DNA from 4 places in the Ensifer sp. R-19 genome. Region 1 is predicted to be linked to each of the others. Evidence: riboswitches for the same ligand, from Rfam matches in the RefSeq annotation. Region 1 holds a riboswitch; each other region holds the start of a gene.

Region 1 (4,205 bases):
CCTGAACCTCACCATCATCGCCGGCACCGGCGCGCACGGCGATCTCTTCCGCGGCAGGTGCTGCCGCCGGCTGGAAGCTCTCCTCGTGATAGCGGGCCATGTCGAAGCCGGCTGCCTTCAGCATCTCGCGCACACCGCGCATGAACGGTTCCGGACCGCAGCAGAACACCGTGCGCTCCTGGAAGTCGGGAGCGAGCAACGGTAGCTTGGCACCGTCGATGCGGCCGCGCAGGCCGTGCCAGCCGTGACGCGCCTCGTGCCCTTCGACGATGAAGCCGAGATTCAGCCCGGACATCTGTGTCGCCAGAACCTCGAGCTCCGAGCGAAACAGAAGGTCGTCCGGCCGGCGAGCACAGGAGATGAAGGTGACATCGGTCTCCGGCACGCAGTCGGCCATCCAGCGCGTCATCGACATCATCGGGGTGATGCCGGATCCGGCGGAGATAAACAGGTACTTTTCGCCGGGATGACGGACGAAGCTGAAATCTCCGAGCGGTCCAAAAGCCCGGAGCTTCATGCCCGGCTTCAGGTGATCGAACATCCAGCGGGTGCCGACGCTGTCGGCCTGCGCCTTCACCGTGACGGCAATCGACAGCGGTCGCGATGGCGTCGACGACAGGGTGTAGGTGCGCATGACCGGTTCGTCGGCGACCGGCAATTCGAGGGTGACGAACTGGCCGGGCAGATAACGAAACCAGGCGGGCTTCTCCGCACGGAAGGTGAAGGTCATGACATCGGCGGTTTCGACAACCGCCGATGTGCATTCGAGCATCTGCTGCCGGTCGATCCAGACATGCAGTTCGTCGAAATGATGGAAGGAGGACGCCATCTGCATGTCAGGCGACCTTTGAGAGCGGAGCCGCATCGCCCTGCAGGCGCTGCTCCATGAACTTGCAGTACCATTCGACGAACTGCATCACGCCACCCTCGTGCTCCGGCGAATACGGACCGGGCTCATAGGCCGGCGAGCGGATGCCGAAGGCATTTTCCTCGACGATCTGGCGATCCTGGTCGTTGGTCTCGGTCCAGACATGAGTCAGATCCTCGAGCGTGTAGTCGACACCTTCGACCGCGTCCTTGTGGACCAGCCACTTCGTTGTCACCTGCGTGAGTTCCGGCCCCAGCGGCAACACGCGGAAGGTGATGGCGTGATCCGAAAGCACGTGGTTCCAGGTCGTGGGGTAGTGGAACATCAGGAGCGTGCCGATCTGCTTCTGCCTGACATCGGCCGACAGCGCCCTTTTTACGGCGGGCGCACCCGACATGGTGTAGCTTTCGGCATTATCGACCAGCGGCATGCGCGCGGCGCGGAACTGGCCGGTCGGCGACATCCGGAACTCGCTCGGCAGGCCCTCGGCCTCGCACTTCGCCCAATGGGCGGCAATCACCGGATCGTCCTTGGCGCCCTGCACCCCGGTCGCGGTCGGCGCTTCCGGATAGGTCCGGCAGAGTTCGGGGTGATTGGCGGCGCAGTGGTAGCACTCGCGGTTGTTCTCCCAAACGAGCTTCCAGTTGCCCTTTTCGATGATGGTGCTTTCGAAGGCGACCTTGGTCTCTCCCAGCCGGTGCGGCGCGAGGTAGGGGAATGCCAGCTCGCGGAAGGCGGCGAAATCCGCCGGCGTCTCCGACAGGTTGATGAAGATGTAGCCGCCGACCGTTTCGCAATGGATCTGCTTCAGGCTGTGGGCAGCCTTGTCGAAGTCCTCGCCCATCTGGCGCGCAAAGAGCAGCGAGCCGTCGAGCTCATAGGTCCATTGATGATAGGGACAGACGAGCTTCGCCGAAGAGCCCTTGTGCTGCGTGCAGACGCGGGAGCCGCGGTGGCGGCAGGAGTTGTGGAGCGCGCGGATCGTGCCCTGGCGATCGCGGGTGATGACGACGGGATAGTCGCCGACCTGGACGGTGAAATAGTTGCCGGCCCGCGGGATTTCGCAATCGTGGCCGATGAACAGCCAATCCCGATACCAGATGTTTTCCAGGTCCTGCCGGTAATAGTCGGGGTCGATGTAGAAGGCCCGATCGAGGCTGTAGCCGTCACGCCGGCCCTTCAGCTTGCGAAGCATATCGGTCTTGGTATCCATGTCCTGTCCTCATGCGCCATGTTTCGGAGAGGCAGGACAGGAACCCGCATGGGCGCACGCCCATGCGTTTTAGGCTCCGATCCGGCTGCCCGCCGCAACCCGTTACGGTTATGTCTGTCAAGGCTGGTTTCCGGGCTCAGGAGCCGTCCTTCGAAGGACCAGCCCGGCGCCTTCCCGGACGGAAAACCGTCCAGTGGCCTTTTGCCGAGGCTTTCGCTCCACCACCGTTGCGGGGGCAGCGCCGGGATTTGACCGGCTTCCCAATTCTCCGCCTTCCCCTTTGGAAGACGACACCTTGAGTAAGGATATGTAAGCGCGGAAGGCGCCTCGGCAGGCGCCGGATAGCGACATTCAATTCCAGAATGACGACACGATCGAAACCGCCTTTTGGAAACGGATGCGAGAATTTTTCACTTTATAAACATATAGATAGATCAAAAATTGGGCAGATGCCGTCTTTTGTGACTGACATGACGCAGACACAGGAAGGCTTCGCCCGTTTGCGACATTCCCATGAATGTGCAGGGGCATCTTCCGCGAACGAAAGGAAATCCTTCATTAACCATAAGCCACTAGGCTTGCCGGCGGACGAAGATGTCCGGCAGGCAGATGGCACACTGACGATCATGGCAAAGTTCAGATATTACGACGCTGCGGCCGAGAAGCCGCCGGCGGTCATGCCGAAGACGGCCGTTCACACCGAGTTTCTGCGCACCGGCAGGATCAACCGCCGGCAATGGCTGCCGAGCGAGCGACGGTATCTGAGCTACGAAGAAGTCGCGGACAGGACCGGCAAGAAGCTCGCGACCGCCGGTGACACGACGCACAAGCGGATCAACGGCTTTCATGCCTCGATCCAGTTTCCCAAGCTGATTTTCCACCGCACGCTCGTCGGCAAGCCGCATCTCGGCTATTGCCATGTGACGGCGGCGCGGACGGCGGTCACGCCTTCCAAGGACATCACCTGGTCGTTCTACTTCGCCAATTTCTTCAGCGACCTTGGTGATGAGACGCATTTCTTCGACCGTATCCAGAGCGGCTATTCCCGCATGTATTTCGCGGTCGCGATCGAGCCGAACGCCGAAGACGGACAGATGGTCATCAACCGCAACGTCCGCGACAACGGGCTCCTCTTCCGCACGGACGACCCCAAGGTTGCTCTCAAGAACGTGCTGATGCTGGGTGCCCGGGACTCCGCGCTGCGCCGCATCATCCGCAGTCTCTGAGGCAGCAACCGAACGCCCCAAAAAAAATCGTTCTGTTTTCCCGGCACGTCCGTTAAGGAAGCGTCGGAAAGGAAACGGCATGGCAGAGATCATCGACACAGGCAGGGAACCGGACCGCGCGATCGAACGCGCCTGCGCCGTTCTTGCCGAAGGCGAACCGGTCGCGATTCCCACCGAAACCGTCTATGGCCTTGCCGCCGACGCCACCAATCCCGATGCGATCAGCCGCATCTACGAGATGAAGGGCCGGCCGCGCTTCAATCCGCTGATCTCGCATGTCTCCGACATGGCGATGGCCGAGGCCCATGTGCGCTTCGACCCGATTTCCCGACGCCTGGCGGAAACCTTCTGGCCCGGACCCCTGACGCTGATCTTGCCGCAGCGGCCCGATAGCAGCGTGCATGCGCTGGCCTCGGCCGGCCTCGACACGCTTGGCATCCGCATGCCCGACGGCTTTTCGCGCCGGGTGATCGCCCGCTTCGGGCGGCCGCTCGCAGCGCCCAGCGCCAACACCTCGGGCAAGATCAGCCCGACCAGTGCGGTCCATGTCGATGCGGATCTCGGCGAAAAGCTGAAACTGATCCTCGACGCAGGCCCGGCCGAAATCGGCTTGGAGTCCACGATCATCAAGGTCGATGGCGACGAGATCCGGCTGCTCCGCCCCGGCGGCCTCGATGCCGCAGAAATCGAGCGCCTGCTCGATCGTCCGGTGATCCGACCGGAAACGGCGGGAGCAACGATCGAGGCGCCGGGCATGCTGGCCTCCCACTACGCGCCCGGCGCGGCCGTCAGGCTCGATGTTGCCGATGTGCGTGCAGGCGAGGCCTTGATCCGCTACGGCGGCGGCCGGATCGCCGGCGAGGAACAGGCGGCCATCGTTCTCGATCTCAGCCCGACC
Region 2 (4,205 bases), 1.4 Mb from region 1:
CCGCCTGACGTGGATAGCCCGATCGGAATACCGCCGATCGTTATCGTCAGCGCCCCGATCATCGCGCCGATGAACAGACCCCAGCCGAGGAAGGCGATGTCGGTGGTTTCGACCGGGCGATCGGCAAAGCCGAGAGCCTTGATCGCCGCTTCGACGTGCCTCCTGGCGCCGCCGATGGTGACGATGTCGCCACGCTCGACGGTCGTGCCGGGAAGGACCGGGATCTCGACCAGCGAGCGCACGATCTTGCGGGCATAGACGCCGCGCGCCCAATCCATCGTGCTGACTTCGGCGAGTGTCTTTCCGGCCAGCGCCTTGCTGGTCACGTAGACGTCGACGATCTCGGCCTCCGCGTTCAGAAGCTCCTTGTCCTCGACCTCCGTCAGCTTGCTGTCCAGGTTTTCGACGAGCAGGGCGCGCCTGCCCGAGAAGGCGACGACGTCGCCCGGCTGCAGCACGGTGTTGCCATCCGCTTCGATGATCCGATCGCCTCTTCGCAGGCGCTCGACGAAGACGCGAATGCCGGGAAGCAGGTTCTTGACCGGCGTTCCGGTTAGCCCGCTTGCTTCGTCGATCCGATAGGCCCGAAGGCCGAAATCATGATAGGCGCGGGTGATGCCGGGTTCGCTGCTCTCGGTGCCGCCGCCGAGCTTGGCCTCATACTCCTTGCAGGCCGCCGGAAGATCGATGCCGAGAAGTTTTGGGCCAAGCTGGGCGAGGATGATGGCAGAGCCGATCGTGCCCCAGATGTAGGTGACCGCATAGGCAATCGGAATCTGGTCGGCAAAGGTCTTGGCCTGCTCCGGCGTCAGCCCGAGCGAATTGATCTGGTCCGTGGCAACGCCGATCGCAGCCGAGATCGTCTGCGACCCGGCATACATGCCGGCGCCGTAGCCAAGCGGAAGCCCGGCGATCAGCGCGCAGAGATAGGGAACGATGAGGCACAGCACCAGGACAGACAGCGCAAAGGCAATCTGCTTCGGCCCATCGGTGCTCAAGCCGCGCACGAATTGCGGGCCGACACCGTAGCCGACGGCGAACAGGAAGATCAGGAACAAGGTGGACTTCAGATCACCGGAAACCTGGATGCCCAGCTGCCCGATGAGGACGCCCGCCAGGAGCGTGGCGGTGACGTTTCCGAGATTGAACCCCGCGACCTTGATGGGTCCGATCAGGAAACCGATGCCGAGGGCGAGGAAGACAGCGACCGGAGGATAGGTCCGAAGCGTCTCGACGAAGAAGTCAATTGGATTCACTGCCATCCCCTTTAGAAAGTTGCGTTGCCATCACTTCATTTCGGGACCTGCGCGGCTAAGTTGATTTTATCGGTGGCTTGTCGATGCCCAATCCTAGCTTTGGCAATTGTCGCTTCGGCTGCTGATTTTCTCAACGGCCTTGGGGTTACGTGAGCGTAACGTACGTTAAATTTCCGGCTTTTGCGCGCAGTGGGGGCTGATGAGCGCTGCGCGGCACCGGTCCGAAAGCGTCGGGCCGGGCGGTCGTGCGAAGGCAAGTTCGAGAGGGTGGCGGCGCGCCGGTCGCGATGAAGGTACACGGTCCCACCACGGCGGATTTCGCCGGCTATTCAACTCTGACGTTGTATTTTTATGTTATCGCATAACGGATGGACATGACGAAACGCCGCATGTCGATGGACCCGGAGCACATGCCCCGCAGTTGCTTCATCCGCGCGCCGCGAAGCTTGAAGTGACGGGGGCGCTCATCCGTTCGTTTCACGAGCAAGGCCGGCAATTGCGGCCAGTCTTGCGCTCCGCTTCAGATGGCGACGCCTTCGAGTGCTATGATCCGTGTCCTGGCACAGCGCTCACGGATCGTCTTCAGGCGCTGATACTCCGGCGATTGGTACCAGGAGAGCAAGGCTTGCATGTCCGGGAACTCGAGGATGACGAGCCGGTGCGGTTCCCAGTCGCCTTCAAGCACCCGGGTTGCGCCACCGCGGCCGAGATAGCGCCCGCCATAGCGGGCCTCCGTCGCCGGCACCTCTCTTTTGTATTCCTCGAAGGTCGCTGCATCGGTGATATCGACATCGGCGATCAAATAGGCAGCCATGGCAGAGCTCCTTTCCCGACAAGCCAAGGAGCAAGGATACGCCGGTCGTCGCCGTCAGGCGAGACTCTCGCCCGCGGCGGCCGGCAGGGTGACTTAGGATCATTACCTTGTTGGTTGTTGTTATGTTATGTTATAACAGTCAGTACATGACGAAACGCCGCATGTTGATAGATCCCGGCCGCCCGACCCCATCGGTTGTATCCGCTGCCGATTCATGCGAGGAAGAGCGCGATGGTGCTGCGTCCGCGACAATGCGGAGGCGGCTGAAAAGGGAACACGGAACGGACGACCCTGACGGGACCGAAACCGTGGCTGCCCCCGCAACTGTGAGCGGACAGCGCATTCACACCATGTCACTGGCCAATGGCCGGGAAGACGTGGATGCGCCGCGACCCGCGAGCCAGGAGACCTGCCATCGAACCGATCAACCACAACGGACGGGGTGTTCCGATGGAAAAGAACTGGCTTTCGCGCGACGGTCATCCGTCATCCTGCCGCTTCGCCATCTCTTGCCGTCAGTCCGGCGGAGAGAGAAAATGGCTGAGCCGACTTCCCGACAGCATAAGATAACGGTCTGCACCGATTGCCGTTTTACCGGCGGCCCCTGCATGCCGGGCGCCGAGCTGATAAAGCGTCTTAACCGCAGCATTGCCGCCCTCGGCGCGCCGCTCGATCGTGATTTCTCGATTGCCGGCACGGTCTGCATGGCGGCATGCACGCGCCCCTGCACCATCGCCTTCCAGGCGACGGGCAAGGCGACCTATCTCTTTGGCGACATTTCGCCGGAAGAGGACATCGACGATCTCGTCCGCTTTGCCGCCACCTATGTGGAGCGCGGCGACGGCATGACGCGGGCTGCCGAACGGCCGCGCGGGCTGAAGGGCAAGACGCTCGCCCGCATCCCGGCGGCCATGCTCGTCTCCGAAGACGTTGCGGGCCATTTCCAATGAGCGCGACACGCATGCGCTCAAGCGCGTTTGGTGCGTCGGGGATGGACGCGTGGCGCTGCCGGGGTGGGATCAGACCATGACCTGCACCGCAACAGGAGCCGCCCTTCGCGTTAAGGGGCTTTGCTGGGGGCCGCGCCCGGGGCTGACCCTGGTCGACGACATGGACTTCGCGATCGAGGCGGGCAGCCGGCTTGCGATCCTCGGGCCGAACGGGGCCGGCAAGACCTCGCTCTTACGCTGCCTTTACCGGGCGGTGCAGCCGAATGCGGGCCGCATCGAGGTCGACGGCGTCGACCTGTGGTCGATTTCGGCGCGCGAAGCGGCGAAAACGATCGCCGTCGTGCTTCAGGAAATGCCCGGCGATTTTCCCTTCAGCGTGCGCGACGTGGTGATGATGGGCCGCATCCCGCGGCGGGAGGGGCTCAACGGCTGGACGGACACCGACCGCGAGCGGGTGCAGCATGCACTCTCCCATCTCGATCTCGCCCATCTGGCCGGCCGCCAGTTCTCGACGCTCTCGGGCGGCGAGAAACAGCGGGTGCTGATTGCCCGGGCGCTTGCCCAGGAGCCGCGCATCATCATCCTCGATGAGCCGACCAACCATCTCGACATCCGCCACCAGCTCGAAATCCTCGAGCTGTTGCAGACGTTGAAGCTGACGATCGTATCGACGCTGCACGACATCAATCTCGCCGCCGAATTCGCGACTGACGTGGCGATCGTGACGGCGGGGCGGCTCATCGCCTTTGGCACACCCGACGCGGTGCTGAGCCCGCGGGCGCTGTCCTCCGCCTTCGGTGTCACCGCCACCGCCCACAGCACCGCCGTTGCCGGCACCGCCCGTTTCTCCTTTTCACTTCCTCGACAGGGATCCATTTCATGAAGATCAACATTGCCTCCTCTGCCTTCCTGTTTCTCATCGCCCCTGCTGTGCCGGCGCTCGCCTATCCGGTTACCGTCAAGAGCTGCAACCGCGAGGTGACCTTCGATGCTGCGCCGAAGCGGGCGATCGCCAACGACGTCAATCTGATCGAGATGATGCTGGCGCTGAAGCTGCAGGACCACATGGTCGGCTACACCGGCGTTTCCGGCTGGAAGACGCTGGATGAAAAGCTGCGCGAAGGTGTGAAGGAACTGCCGGAGCTTGCGGAGAAATATCCGACCAAGGAAGTGCTCCTCAACGCC
Region 3 (4,205 bases), 1.9 Mb from region 1:
TCCTGGAGATCGGTCGCGCGATCGGTGACGAGGCGCGCGGCATGGCCGAGGCGCTTGCGATCGTCAAGCGGCGGGGCTCGCGGTTGTTCTCGGAAGAGCTCTGCTACGAGGAGATCTCCGCGGTCGATCCGGCAAGCGGCGCGCAACTGTCGCGCCAATATCGGATCCGTTGCGGCTGTTGCCTCTACTTCCAAACGGAGGGTGGCAGCTTCTGCGATACCTGCGTCCTGCTGGAGCCGGACGATCGCCGCGCGCGGCTGGCCGCGCATCTCATGCAAAACGGCGGGGCCTGAACCCCGCCGTCGTTTGTTCAGGTGCCCATGGGGGGGCGTGATCGGCCGGATCAGTTTGCTCTCGCGAAACGCTCGTTGATGAAGCCGGAGACGACGCCAAGCACGATCCAGAAGGCGAGCGTGGTGGCGAGTGCGGCAACCGCAAACTCGGCGCCGAGCACGGCCGGAACGTTGCTCGTAATATCGACCGGCTGCGGCGCGCCGTAGACGTGCGGCGCGGCGATCAACGCGAGGCCGACGACCTTGGACACGATTTCTTCGCGCAGGACGACGAGATAGAGACCGACTGCGGAGAGGGCGACGGTCGCCAGCCACCAGGTTTGGCGGTCGCCGAGTTCGGCGGCCGGGAAACCCGGCAGTTCCGGCGGCAGGCCGATTGCCGGCAGCATGTGCACGGCAAGCCAGCCGCAGGCGCCCCAGAGCGCGCCGTTCCTAAGCGTGATCGGGTAGCCGATCACCAGGCTGACGCCGGCCAGGAGCAGGCCGAAGCCGGAGCCGGTGACGAGGTTGGCAATGAGTGTGCCGGAGAACCGGCTCATACCGAACATGATGCCGCCTTCCTCGTGTTCGCCCTCATGCGCATAGGCTGGCGTGATCGGCGACAGGGCATCGAGCATGGCGGAAAGCGGTGAGACCGCCTTCAGCGACGAATGCTGGTCATGGCCCTCGGCGGCGGGTTGCGTCGTTCCAGGCTGTGCAGCGGGCTGTTCGGTTGCGGCCGGAGCCTCGCCTTCGAATTCCTCCGCATGCAGGATCAGCGGGGTTACCCGAAATTCCTGGGCGCCGGTCATGAAGACACCGGCAATCAGTCCAGCCACGATCGCGGCCAGAAGCGTTCTGACAATCATCTTGAAGTCCCTCGATAACGGCAAAAGCCACGCGCTGCGGCGTGGTTTGCAAGCCTTCCCGTTCTGCCATGCGGATGGCCGTTGCGCGCCGGACGAAACCGGCATGCACAAACACCGACATCCGGCACAGGCCGGATGCGTTCATGTCCGCAGACACTTCGATGCGGAACGTGAGTTACGTTCCGGAACATCGTCTTAGTGGCAGGGGAAGCCGTAGGAGTGGCGGGTGTCGTGCGCGGTGTCGTGCAGCACGGCCGAATTGGCAAGGCCGGCACCGAAGACGAGGAATGCGCCGATGAAAAGCGCGATGACGCCAGCGGTCAGACGATCGCTGAGGGAGAGCGGAATGCTCGAAACAGTAGACGTAGCCATGACAACCTCCGTGATGGCATCGGGAAATTCCCGGTGTGGGCCCTATGCCCGTATCGAGTGGCAGGTTTCCTGGCTCACGGCGCTGGGCGGGAAGCCCTGGATCAGCCTCGCCTTCCCAGATCGACCACCCTCTCGTGGTCTCTTCCAGTGGCTTCTTCCGGATCGCTCCGGAATGGCAGATCGACGTCGCTCTACAGTCGCGGGGTCGGCCGTGATGTGAATGCCCAGCATGGGTCCATCCGTCACGTTCCCGTTTACTCCCGAAACACGTTCGTGTCCCGGGAACCAATCGATCTCTGATGATTAGGATCGCACCCCTAATATGTCAATTGGACTTGCGCCGCCGCCCGGTCCATCCGCGACAAAATCGCGGATGATCATGCGTTTATAGGCCTCGACGATGCGGTCGCCCTCGGCGCGATCGACCGACACCGCAAGCCGCATGGTGCAATCGCCGAGATGCATGATCAGGAAAGCGGCACTGTCGATGGTTTCGCGCGGGGTTTCGGGCACAAGCCGGGCCCAGACATCGGCAAGCAGTTTTCCGCCGGCGCGGCTTTGCAGAAGATCGATCTCGCGCAGCGCCTTGTCGGCCTGCATTGCCGACCAGATGTCGCGCATGACGGGCTCGGCCAGAAACATGTCGTAGTAGATGTCGAACAGCACGCAGAAGGCGTCGCGCAGTTCTGCGAGCGATGTGACCTTGGCAAGCTCGGCCGCGATGCACTCGTTGCACACGGCATTGTAGCGCTCGGCCAGCGTGCGCACGATCGCCGCCTTGTCGGGGAAGTACTGGTAGAGCGATCCGATCGAAATTCCAGCCTTTTCAGCAACTTCGCTCATGCGCATGGCGTCGCTGCCCTTTTCCTGAATGAGCGCCGTCGCGCAGGCTAGGATCTGTTCGACGCGCTCGCGGCTGCGTTTCTGGCTGGGTGTCCGGCGCAGGGCGGTTTCGTCTTCGGCGGGAACCGCGGATGGGCTTGTTTCTGAAATCATGAGTGATGCTCACATTTTGGCTTGACTCTTAAAATACGAGGATTTATCACATTTGCAAATGTGAGAGATGCTCATGTTTGTTGATGAACCTTAGGAGGAAACGATGTCTCAGAAAGTCACACTGGTTTTGGGCGGTACCGGCAAGACGGGGCGGCGGGTGGCTGAGCGCCTTCAAGAGCGGGGTGTTGCGGTGCGCATCGGCGCCCGCTCGGCATCACCGTCCTTTGACTGGACGGACGAGGCGACCTGGGCGCCTGTGCTCGAAAATGTCGATCGCATCTATGTCTGCTACCAGCCCGATCTGGCGGTGCCCGGCTCTGTTGAGACCATCCGCAAGTTCGCAAGCCTTGCCGTGGGCGCCGGCATCAGGCGGCTGGTGCTCTTGTCGGGGCGCGGCGAGGACGAGGCGGAAGCGGCCGAGCGCGAATTGCAGGCCTCCGGCGCTGACTGGACGATCGTTCGGGGGAGCTGGTTCTTCGAAAACTTCAACGAAGGCTTCCTGGCCGAGGGGGTCTCAAGCGGTTCGGTCTTCCTGCCCGTGGATACAGTCACCGAGCCTTTCGTCAGCTGCGACGACATCGCTGACGTCGCGGTTGAAGCGCTTCTCGACGATGATCATGTCGGCAAGGTCTATTCTCTGACCGGCCCGCGGCTGATGACCTTTGCTGAAGCCGTGGCCGAGATCGCTGCCGCGGCCAAACGCCCGATCTCCTATCAGGCCGTGCCGGTTGGCGACTTCGCCGCGCAATTGCAGGCTGACGGTGTGCCTGATGACTATGTCGAACTCATCCGCTATCTCTTCACCTCGGTGCTCGACGGGCGCAATTCGAGTGTGACGTCTGACGTCGAGCGCGTGCTTGGGCGGCGGCCGCGCGACTTTGCAACCTACGCCCGCGAGACCGCAGCAACTGGTGTCTGGAGTATTGCCGCATGATCCCGCTGATCCCCGCTCTGGCGTTTGCCGCCGCGATCGGTTCCGGCCTGATGGCCGGGTTGTTCTTCATCTTTTCGGTCTGCATCATGCAAGCCTTGTCGCGGCTGCCGCCGGAGCAGGGGATCGCCGCGATGAACGCCATCAACGTCGTCATCCAGAACCCGATCTTCCTCAGCGCCTTCATGGGCACGGCGCTGCTTGGCCTGGCGCTGATTGTCGTCGCGTTCATTTCGGGCGGCGAGGGCCGATGGCTGCTGGCCGCGGGCGGCCTGGTCTATGTCGTCGGCGTGCTTCTGGTGACGATCGTCTTCAACGTGCCGATGAACGACGCGCTTGCGGCCGCTGCACCCGGGCAGGCCGCGACCGATCTGTGGCTTGGGCGCTATCTCACCGATTGGGTCTGGTGGAACCACGTGCGCACCTTCGCCTCGATCGGTTCGCTGGCGCTCTTCATCCTCGGTTTCGCCCGCACGTGACAAAAAGCACCGGCAAGGCGGTCAATCCTTGCCGGTGCACCCTTCTGAGGTCTCGTCACCTCGGGCGGTCAGCGCTTGGGGATGCGCGCGTCGTACTGCTGTTCAAGCTCAGCAAACTTGCTCCAGAAGGCTGCAGGCTGCTCTCCTTCCAAAAGGTCGCGCAACAGGTCGAGATGCACGTGCCAGCCGGCGGAGAAGCTCGTCATGATGCCGCGGTTGGCGATCCGGGTATGGGTGACGATCAGCAGCACCTTGTCGCCGCGCGGGCTGAGTTCGAAGCGGACCT
Region 4 (4,205 bases), on a different replicon from region 1:
ACGTCGTTGCCGGGCCAGTCGCCGTTGCCGCTGCGCACCACGAGATCGATGGCGTCACGCTTGAAGTCGATCAGCTCGGTCGACATGTGCACCCGGATGCTGATGTTCGGATGGGCCGTCTGGAACGAGGCGAGCCGCTGGCCGAGCCAGCTCGACACGACGGTCGGCAGCACGGAAATGTGCAGGTGGTGTTCGGTCTTGTCGGCAATCTCCGAGAAGGCCGCCCCGAGAAGGTCGATCGCTTCCGTCACCTTCGGCGCCAGCTGCCGCCCGGCCGCCGTCAGCCGAACCTCGCGCGGAAGACGAACGAAGAGCGGCGTGCCGATGCGCTCCTCCAACAGCCGGATCTGGTAGCTGACCGCCGCCTGCGTCATGCCGAGCTCGTCGGCGGCGCGGGTGAAGCTCAGATGTCTGGCGGCCGCTTCGAAGGCGCGCACGGCACTCATGGGAGGAATCTTGCTCATGGCCCTGAGATAAGCATTCTTTATGCCAGCATGCGAGAAATCGCTTTGCGCGAAGCAGCAAAAATCCTCACTTTTTTCGTGAACACAACAGCAAAAACAAAGAGGATAGCAATGCTTAGCGCAGTGCGATCAACGATCCTTCATGCCCTGAACTGGGCCGGCAACGCACTCAACCCAATCATCGCCATCGATACGTTCAGCGAATTCCAGCTGAAGGATATCGGGCTGACGCGAGATCAGGAGACCATCCGGGCGCGCGTCGGCGATGGTGCCGATCCTTGGCATTGGCCGAAGGACGACGATCCGCGCAGGTCACCGCCCTCGCCGGAGCGGGATTGCGGCGACGCGCCGCAAATGGCAAGGGCTTCGCCTCGAGCCCAGCCCGGAGAAAACAAAGACATAAGCATGTCGCTCTGCGATTGACGGAGCGCAGAGGCAAGACACAGCGCAGTTATCGTGATCTGCCACCTTCCCAGCCCGCGGACCGAATTCGGGAGAGATCCGGCGTGGCGTTTCTAAAAGCGGCGTGCCGAAGCCCCTTCGCAAGTGATCGCAACGGAGCGAGCGCGGGGCTCAAAGCCGAGAAGTTCTTCACCCACAGGTTTCGCCGCCTCCCGCCGTTTACTCCTTGTTATCCACACGGCGATCTCACCCCGGCTTCGGGCACCTCGAACCTATTGACGCAGATTTGCGATGAACTACTATATCTAGTGTTCGAGGTTCTCTCGATTCGCAGGGATTGAGAGCTAAGACGGGAATACGGTGCGTCGGCGAGTTTTCGCTAGGCTATGCCGTAGCTGCCCCCGCAACTGTAGACGGCGAGCGACTGTCCGGAATTGGACCACTGAGGCATGAGGCCTCGGGAAGGTCGGGATGGAAGCTGAGACCCGTGAGCCAGGAGACCTGCCTCGAGCAACAAACGTCCACGGGCGGGTGTCCGGAGGGGTTGAGTCTACTGCATGTTTCCTTAAATCGTCGCCGATTTAAGGATAAAAACATGCAGCAAATCGAAGTGCTACAGCGATCTTTGCGCGTCTGATAGGACGCACGGCGCTGTCGTGCGGCAGGATGAGCCTGCCTGATCGTCTCGACATCTCCCCGGCAGCCTGTCGAAAGCTTCGGGGTGAAGTCATGTCCGCGTCATTGAAATTCTATCGCTCGCCAATCAAGAGGCGCGGTTTCCCGCGCAGCTGACGAAGAGGCATGCCCGGGCGTCCAGATCCGAGCGAGCCACAGCCATGACAGCCCTGCATTTCGCCGGATCGCGGCTGCGTGTCCGTGCGCCTTCTCATGCTCTCATCCAGCCGACCAAACGAGGAAGAAATGAACGTTACCGTCTACAGCAAGCCCGCCTGCGTCCAATGCACCGCGACCTACCGAGCGCTCGATCGCCAGGGCGTCAACTACGAGGTCATTGATATCTCCATCGACCAAGACGCGCTCGAAACGGTCAAGGGCCTCGGCTACATGCAGCTTCCCGTCGTCGTCGCCGGCCCCGAACACTGGGCGGGTTTTCGCCCCGACAAGATCAGCGCGCTTTCCTAGAGGAGACGGGCGGTGGGCCTGATCGTCTATTTTTCCAGCCGCTCGGAAAACACCCATCGCTTCGTCGAAAAGCTCGGCCTTCGCGCAGCGCGCATACCGCTCAAAGAAAGTAAGGCTTCACTTACGGTTTCCGAGCCTTTCGTGTTGGTCGTGCCCACCTATTGCGGCGATGACGGCCGGGGTGCGGTGCCGAAACAGGTCATCCGCTTCCTCAACGATGCGGGCAACCGCTCTCACATCCGCGGCGTCATTGCTGCGGGCAACAGCAATTTCGGCGCGACCTACGGGATCGCCGGCGACGTCATCGCGGCCAAGTGCCAGGTGCCCTACCTCTACCGGTTCGAGCTTCTCGGAACAGAGGAGGACGTCGCCAATGTCAGAAACGGGATGGAACGATTTTGGACGTCTCAACACTCGAACGCCCCCTGAAGGCGACGGAAGCGGCGCTGGACTATCATGCGCTGAACGCAATGCTGAACCTCTATGATGAAGAGGGACGGATCCAGCTCGACAAAGACCGGCTGGCGGCGAAACAATACTTCCTCCAGCACGTCAACCAGAACACGGTCTTCTTCCATAACCTCAGGGAGAAGCTCGATTATCTGGTGACCGAGGGCTACTACGAGCAGCAGGTTCTCGACCAGTATTCCTTCAACTTCGTCCGCGATCTCTACGACCACGCCTATGGGAAGAAGTTCCGCTTCCCGACCTTCCTCGGCGCGTTCAAATACTACACGTCCTATACGCTGAAGACCTTTGACGGAAAGCGCTACCTGGAGCGCTACGAGGATCGCGTCTGCATGGTGGCCATGACACTGGCGCGCGGCAACGAGGGACTTGCCCGCGATCTCGTCGATGAGATCATTTCCGGGCGTTTCCAGCCGGCGACGCCGACCTTCCTCAATGCCGGTAAAAAGCAACGCGGCGAGCTCGTCTCCTGCTTCCTGCTGCGGGTCGAGGACAACATGGAGAGCATCGGCCGCGCGATCAATTCCGCATTGCAGCTCTCCAAGCGCGGCGGTGGCGTGGCGCTGTCGCTCACCAACATCAGAGAGATGGGCGCGCCGATCAAGCAGATCGAGAACCAGTCCTCCGGCATCATCCCTGTCATGAAACTGCTTGAAGACAGCTTCTCCTATGCCAACCAGCTTGGCGCCCGCCAAGGGGCAGGTGCTGTTTATCTGCATGCCCACCACCCGGACATCATGCGCTTCCTCGATACCAAGCGGGAAAATGCCGACGAAAAGATCCGCATCAAGACGCTGTCGCTCGGCGTCGTCATCCCGGACATCACCTTCGAGCTCGCCCGCAACAACGAGGACATGTATCTGTTCTCGCCCTATGACGTGGAGCGCGTCTACGGCGTGCCGCTGACCGAAATTTCGGTGACGGAGAAGTACCGCGAGATGGTCGAGGATGCTCGTATCCGCAAGCGGAAGATCAAGGCGCGCGATTTCTTCCAGATCATTGCCGAAATCCAGTTCGAGAGCGGATACCCCTACATCATGTTCGAGGACACGGTGAACCGGGCGAACCCGATCGCCGGGCGCATCACCATGAGCAACCTCTGCTCGGAAATCCTGCAGGTGAGCGAGGCGAGCGAATTCAACGACGACCTCTCCTACGCAAAGATGGGCAAGGATATCTCTTGTAATCTCGGCTCGCTGAACATTGCCGCGGCGATGGACAGTCCGGATTTCGGCCAGACGATCGAGACCTCGATCCGCGCGCTCACCGCCGTCTCCGAAATGAGCCACATCTCTTCCGTGCCTTCGATCGAGAAGGGCAATGACGACAGCCACGCGATCGGCCTTGGCCAGATGAATCTGCACGGCTACCTCGCCCGCGAGCGCGTCTTCTACGGCTCCGAGGAAGGCATCGATTTCACCAACATCTATTTCTACACGGTGACCTATCACGCCATCCGCGCATCCAACCGGCTGGCGGTCGAGAAGGGCGTGACCTTCAAGGGCTTCGAGAACTCGAAATACGCGTCAGGCGAATATTTCGACAAATACACCGAAGCCGAATGGCTGCCGGCGACGGAGAAGGTGAAGGGCCTGTTCGAAGCGGCCGGCATCCGCATCCCGACGCAGGACGATTGGCTGGAACTGAAACAGGCGGTCACGCAAGGCGGCCTCTACAACCAGAACCTCCAGGCGGTGCCGCCGACGGGCTCGATCTCCTACATCAACC

Evidence for each region. Region 1 has a riboswitch for cobalamin ahead of ACN9MO_RS02600 (aromatic ring-hydroxylating oxygenase subunit alpha). Riboswitches for the same ligand answer to the same signal wherever they lie in the genome.
Region 2: another riboswitch for cobalamin. It lies ahead of ACN9MO_RS09480 (DUF1636 family protein); the one in region 1 lies ahead of ACN9MO_RS02600 (aromatic ring-hydroxylating oxygenase subunit alpha).
Region 3: another riboswitch for cobalamin. It lies ahead of ACN9MO_RS11945 (CbtB domain-containing protein); the one in region 1 lies ahead of ACN9MO_RS02600 (aromatic ring-hydroxylating oxygenase subunit alpha).
Region 4: another riboswitch for cobalamin. It lies ahead of nrdH (glutaredoxin-like protein NrdH); the one in region 1 lies ahead of ACN9MO_RS02600 (aromatic ring-hydroxylating oxygenase subunit alpha).

What each region holds. Positions count from the first base shown of each region.
Region 1 is NZ_CP184569.1:558,438-562,642, reverse strand. Features, by position in the region: gene ACN9MO_RS02605 (hybrid-cluster NAD(P)-dependent oxidoreductase) at 1-835, opposite strand, end outside; gene ACN9MO_RS02600 (aromatic ring-hydroxylating oxygenase subunit alpha) at 837-2,081, opposite strand; cobalamin riboswitch at 2,186-2,394, opposite strand; gene ACN9MO_RS02595 (DUF6656 family protein) at 2,708-3,307, shown strand; gene ACN9MO_RS02590 (L-threonylcarbamoyladenylate synthase) at 3,387-4,205, shown strand, end outside.
Region 2 is NZ_CP184569.1:1,941,330-1,945,534, reverse strand. Features, by position in the region: gene aspT (aspartate-alanine antiporter) at 1-1,256, opposite strand, end outside; gene ACN9MO_RS09485 (DUF1330 domain-containing protein) at 1,777-2,070, opposite strand; cobalamin riboswitch at 2,286-2,501, shown strand; gene ACN9MO_RS09480 (DUF1636 family protein) at 2,607-3,020, shown strand; gene ACN9MO_RS09475 (ABC transporter ATP-binding protein) at 3,097-3,903, shown strand; gene ACN9MO_RS09470 (ABC transporter substrate-binding protein) at 3,900-4,205, shown strand, end outside.
Region 3 is NZ_CP184569.1:2,435,565-2,439,769, reverse strand. Features, by position in the region: gene ACN9MO_RS11955 ((2Fe-2S)-binding protein) at 1-293, shown strand, start outside; gene ACN9MO_RS11950 (CbtA family protein) at 344-1,141, opposite strand; gene ACN9MO_RS11945 (CbtB domain-containing protein) at 1,337-1,513, opposite strand; cobalamin riboswitch at 1,556-1,818, opposite strand; gene ACN9MO_RS11940 (TetR family transcriptional regulator) at 1,817-2,509, opposite strand; gene ACN9MO_RS11935 (NAD(P)H-binding protein) at 2,613-3,443, shown strand; gene ACN9MO_RS11930 (DUF1772 domain-containing protein) at 3,440-3,919, shown strand; gene ACN9MO_RS11925 (SRPBCC family protein) at 3,988-4,205, opposite strand, start outside.
Region 4 is NZ_CP184570.1:2,060,110-2,064,314, reverse strand. Features, by position in the region: gene ACN9MO_RS28785 (LysR substrate-binding domain-containing protein) at 1-446, opposite strand, end outside; gene ACN9MO_RS28780 (hypothetical protein) at 408-887, shown strand; cobalamin riboswitch at 1,165-1,389, shown strand; gene nrdH (glutaredoxin-like protein NrdH) at 1,788-2,009, shown strand; gene nrdI (class Ib ribonucleoside-diphosphate reductase assembly flavoprotein NrdI) at 2,022-2,438, shown strand; gene nrdE (class 1b ribonucleoside-diphosphate reductase subunit alpha) at 2,408-4,205, shown strand, end outside.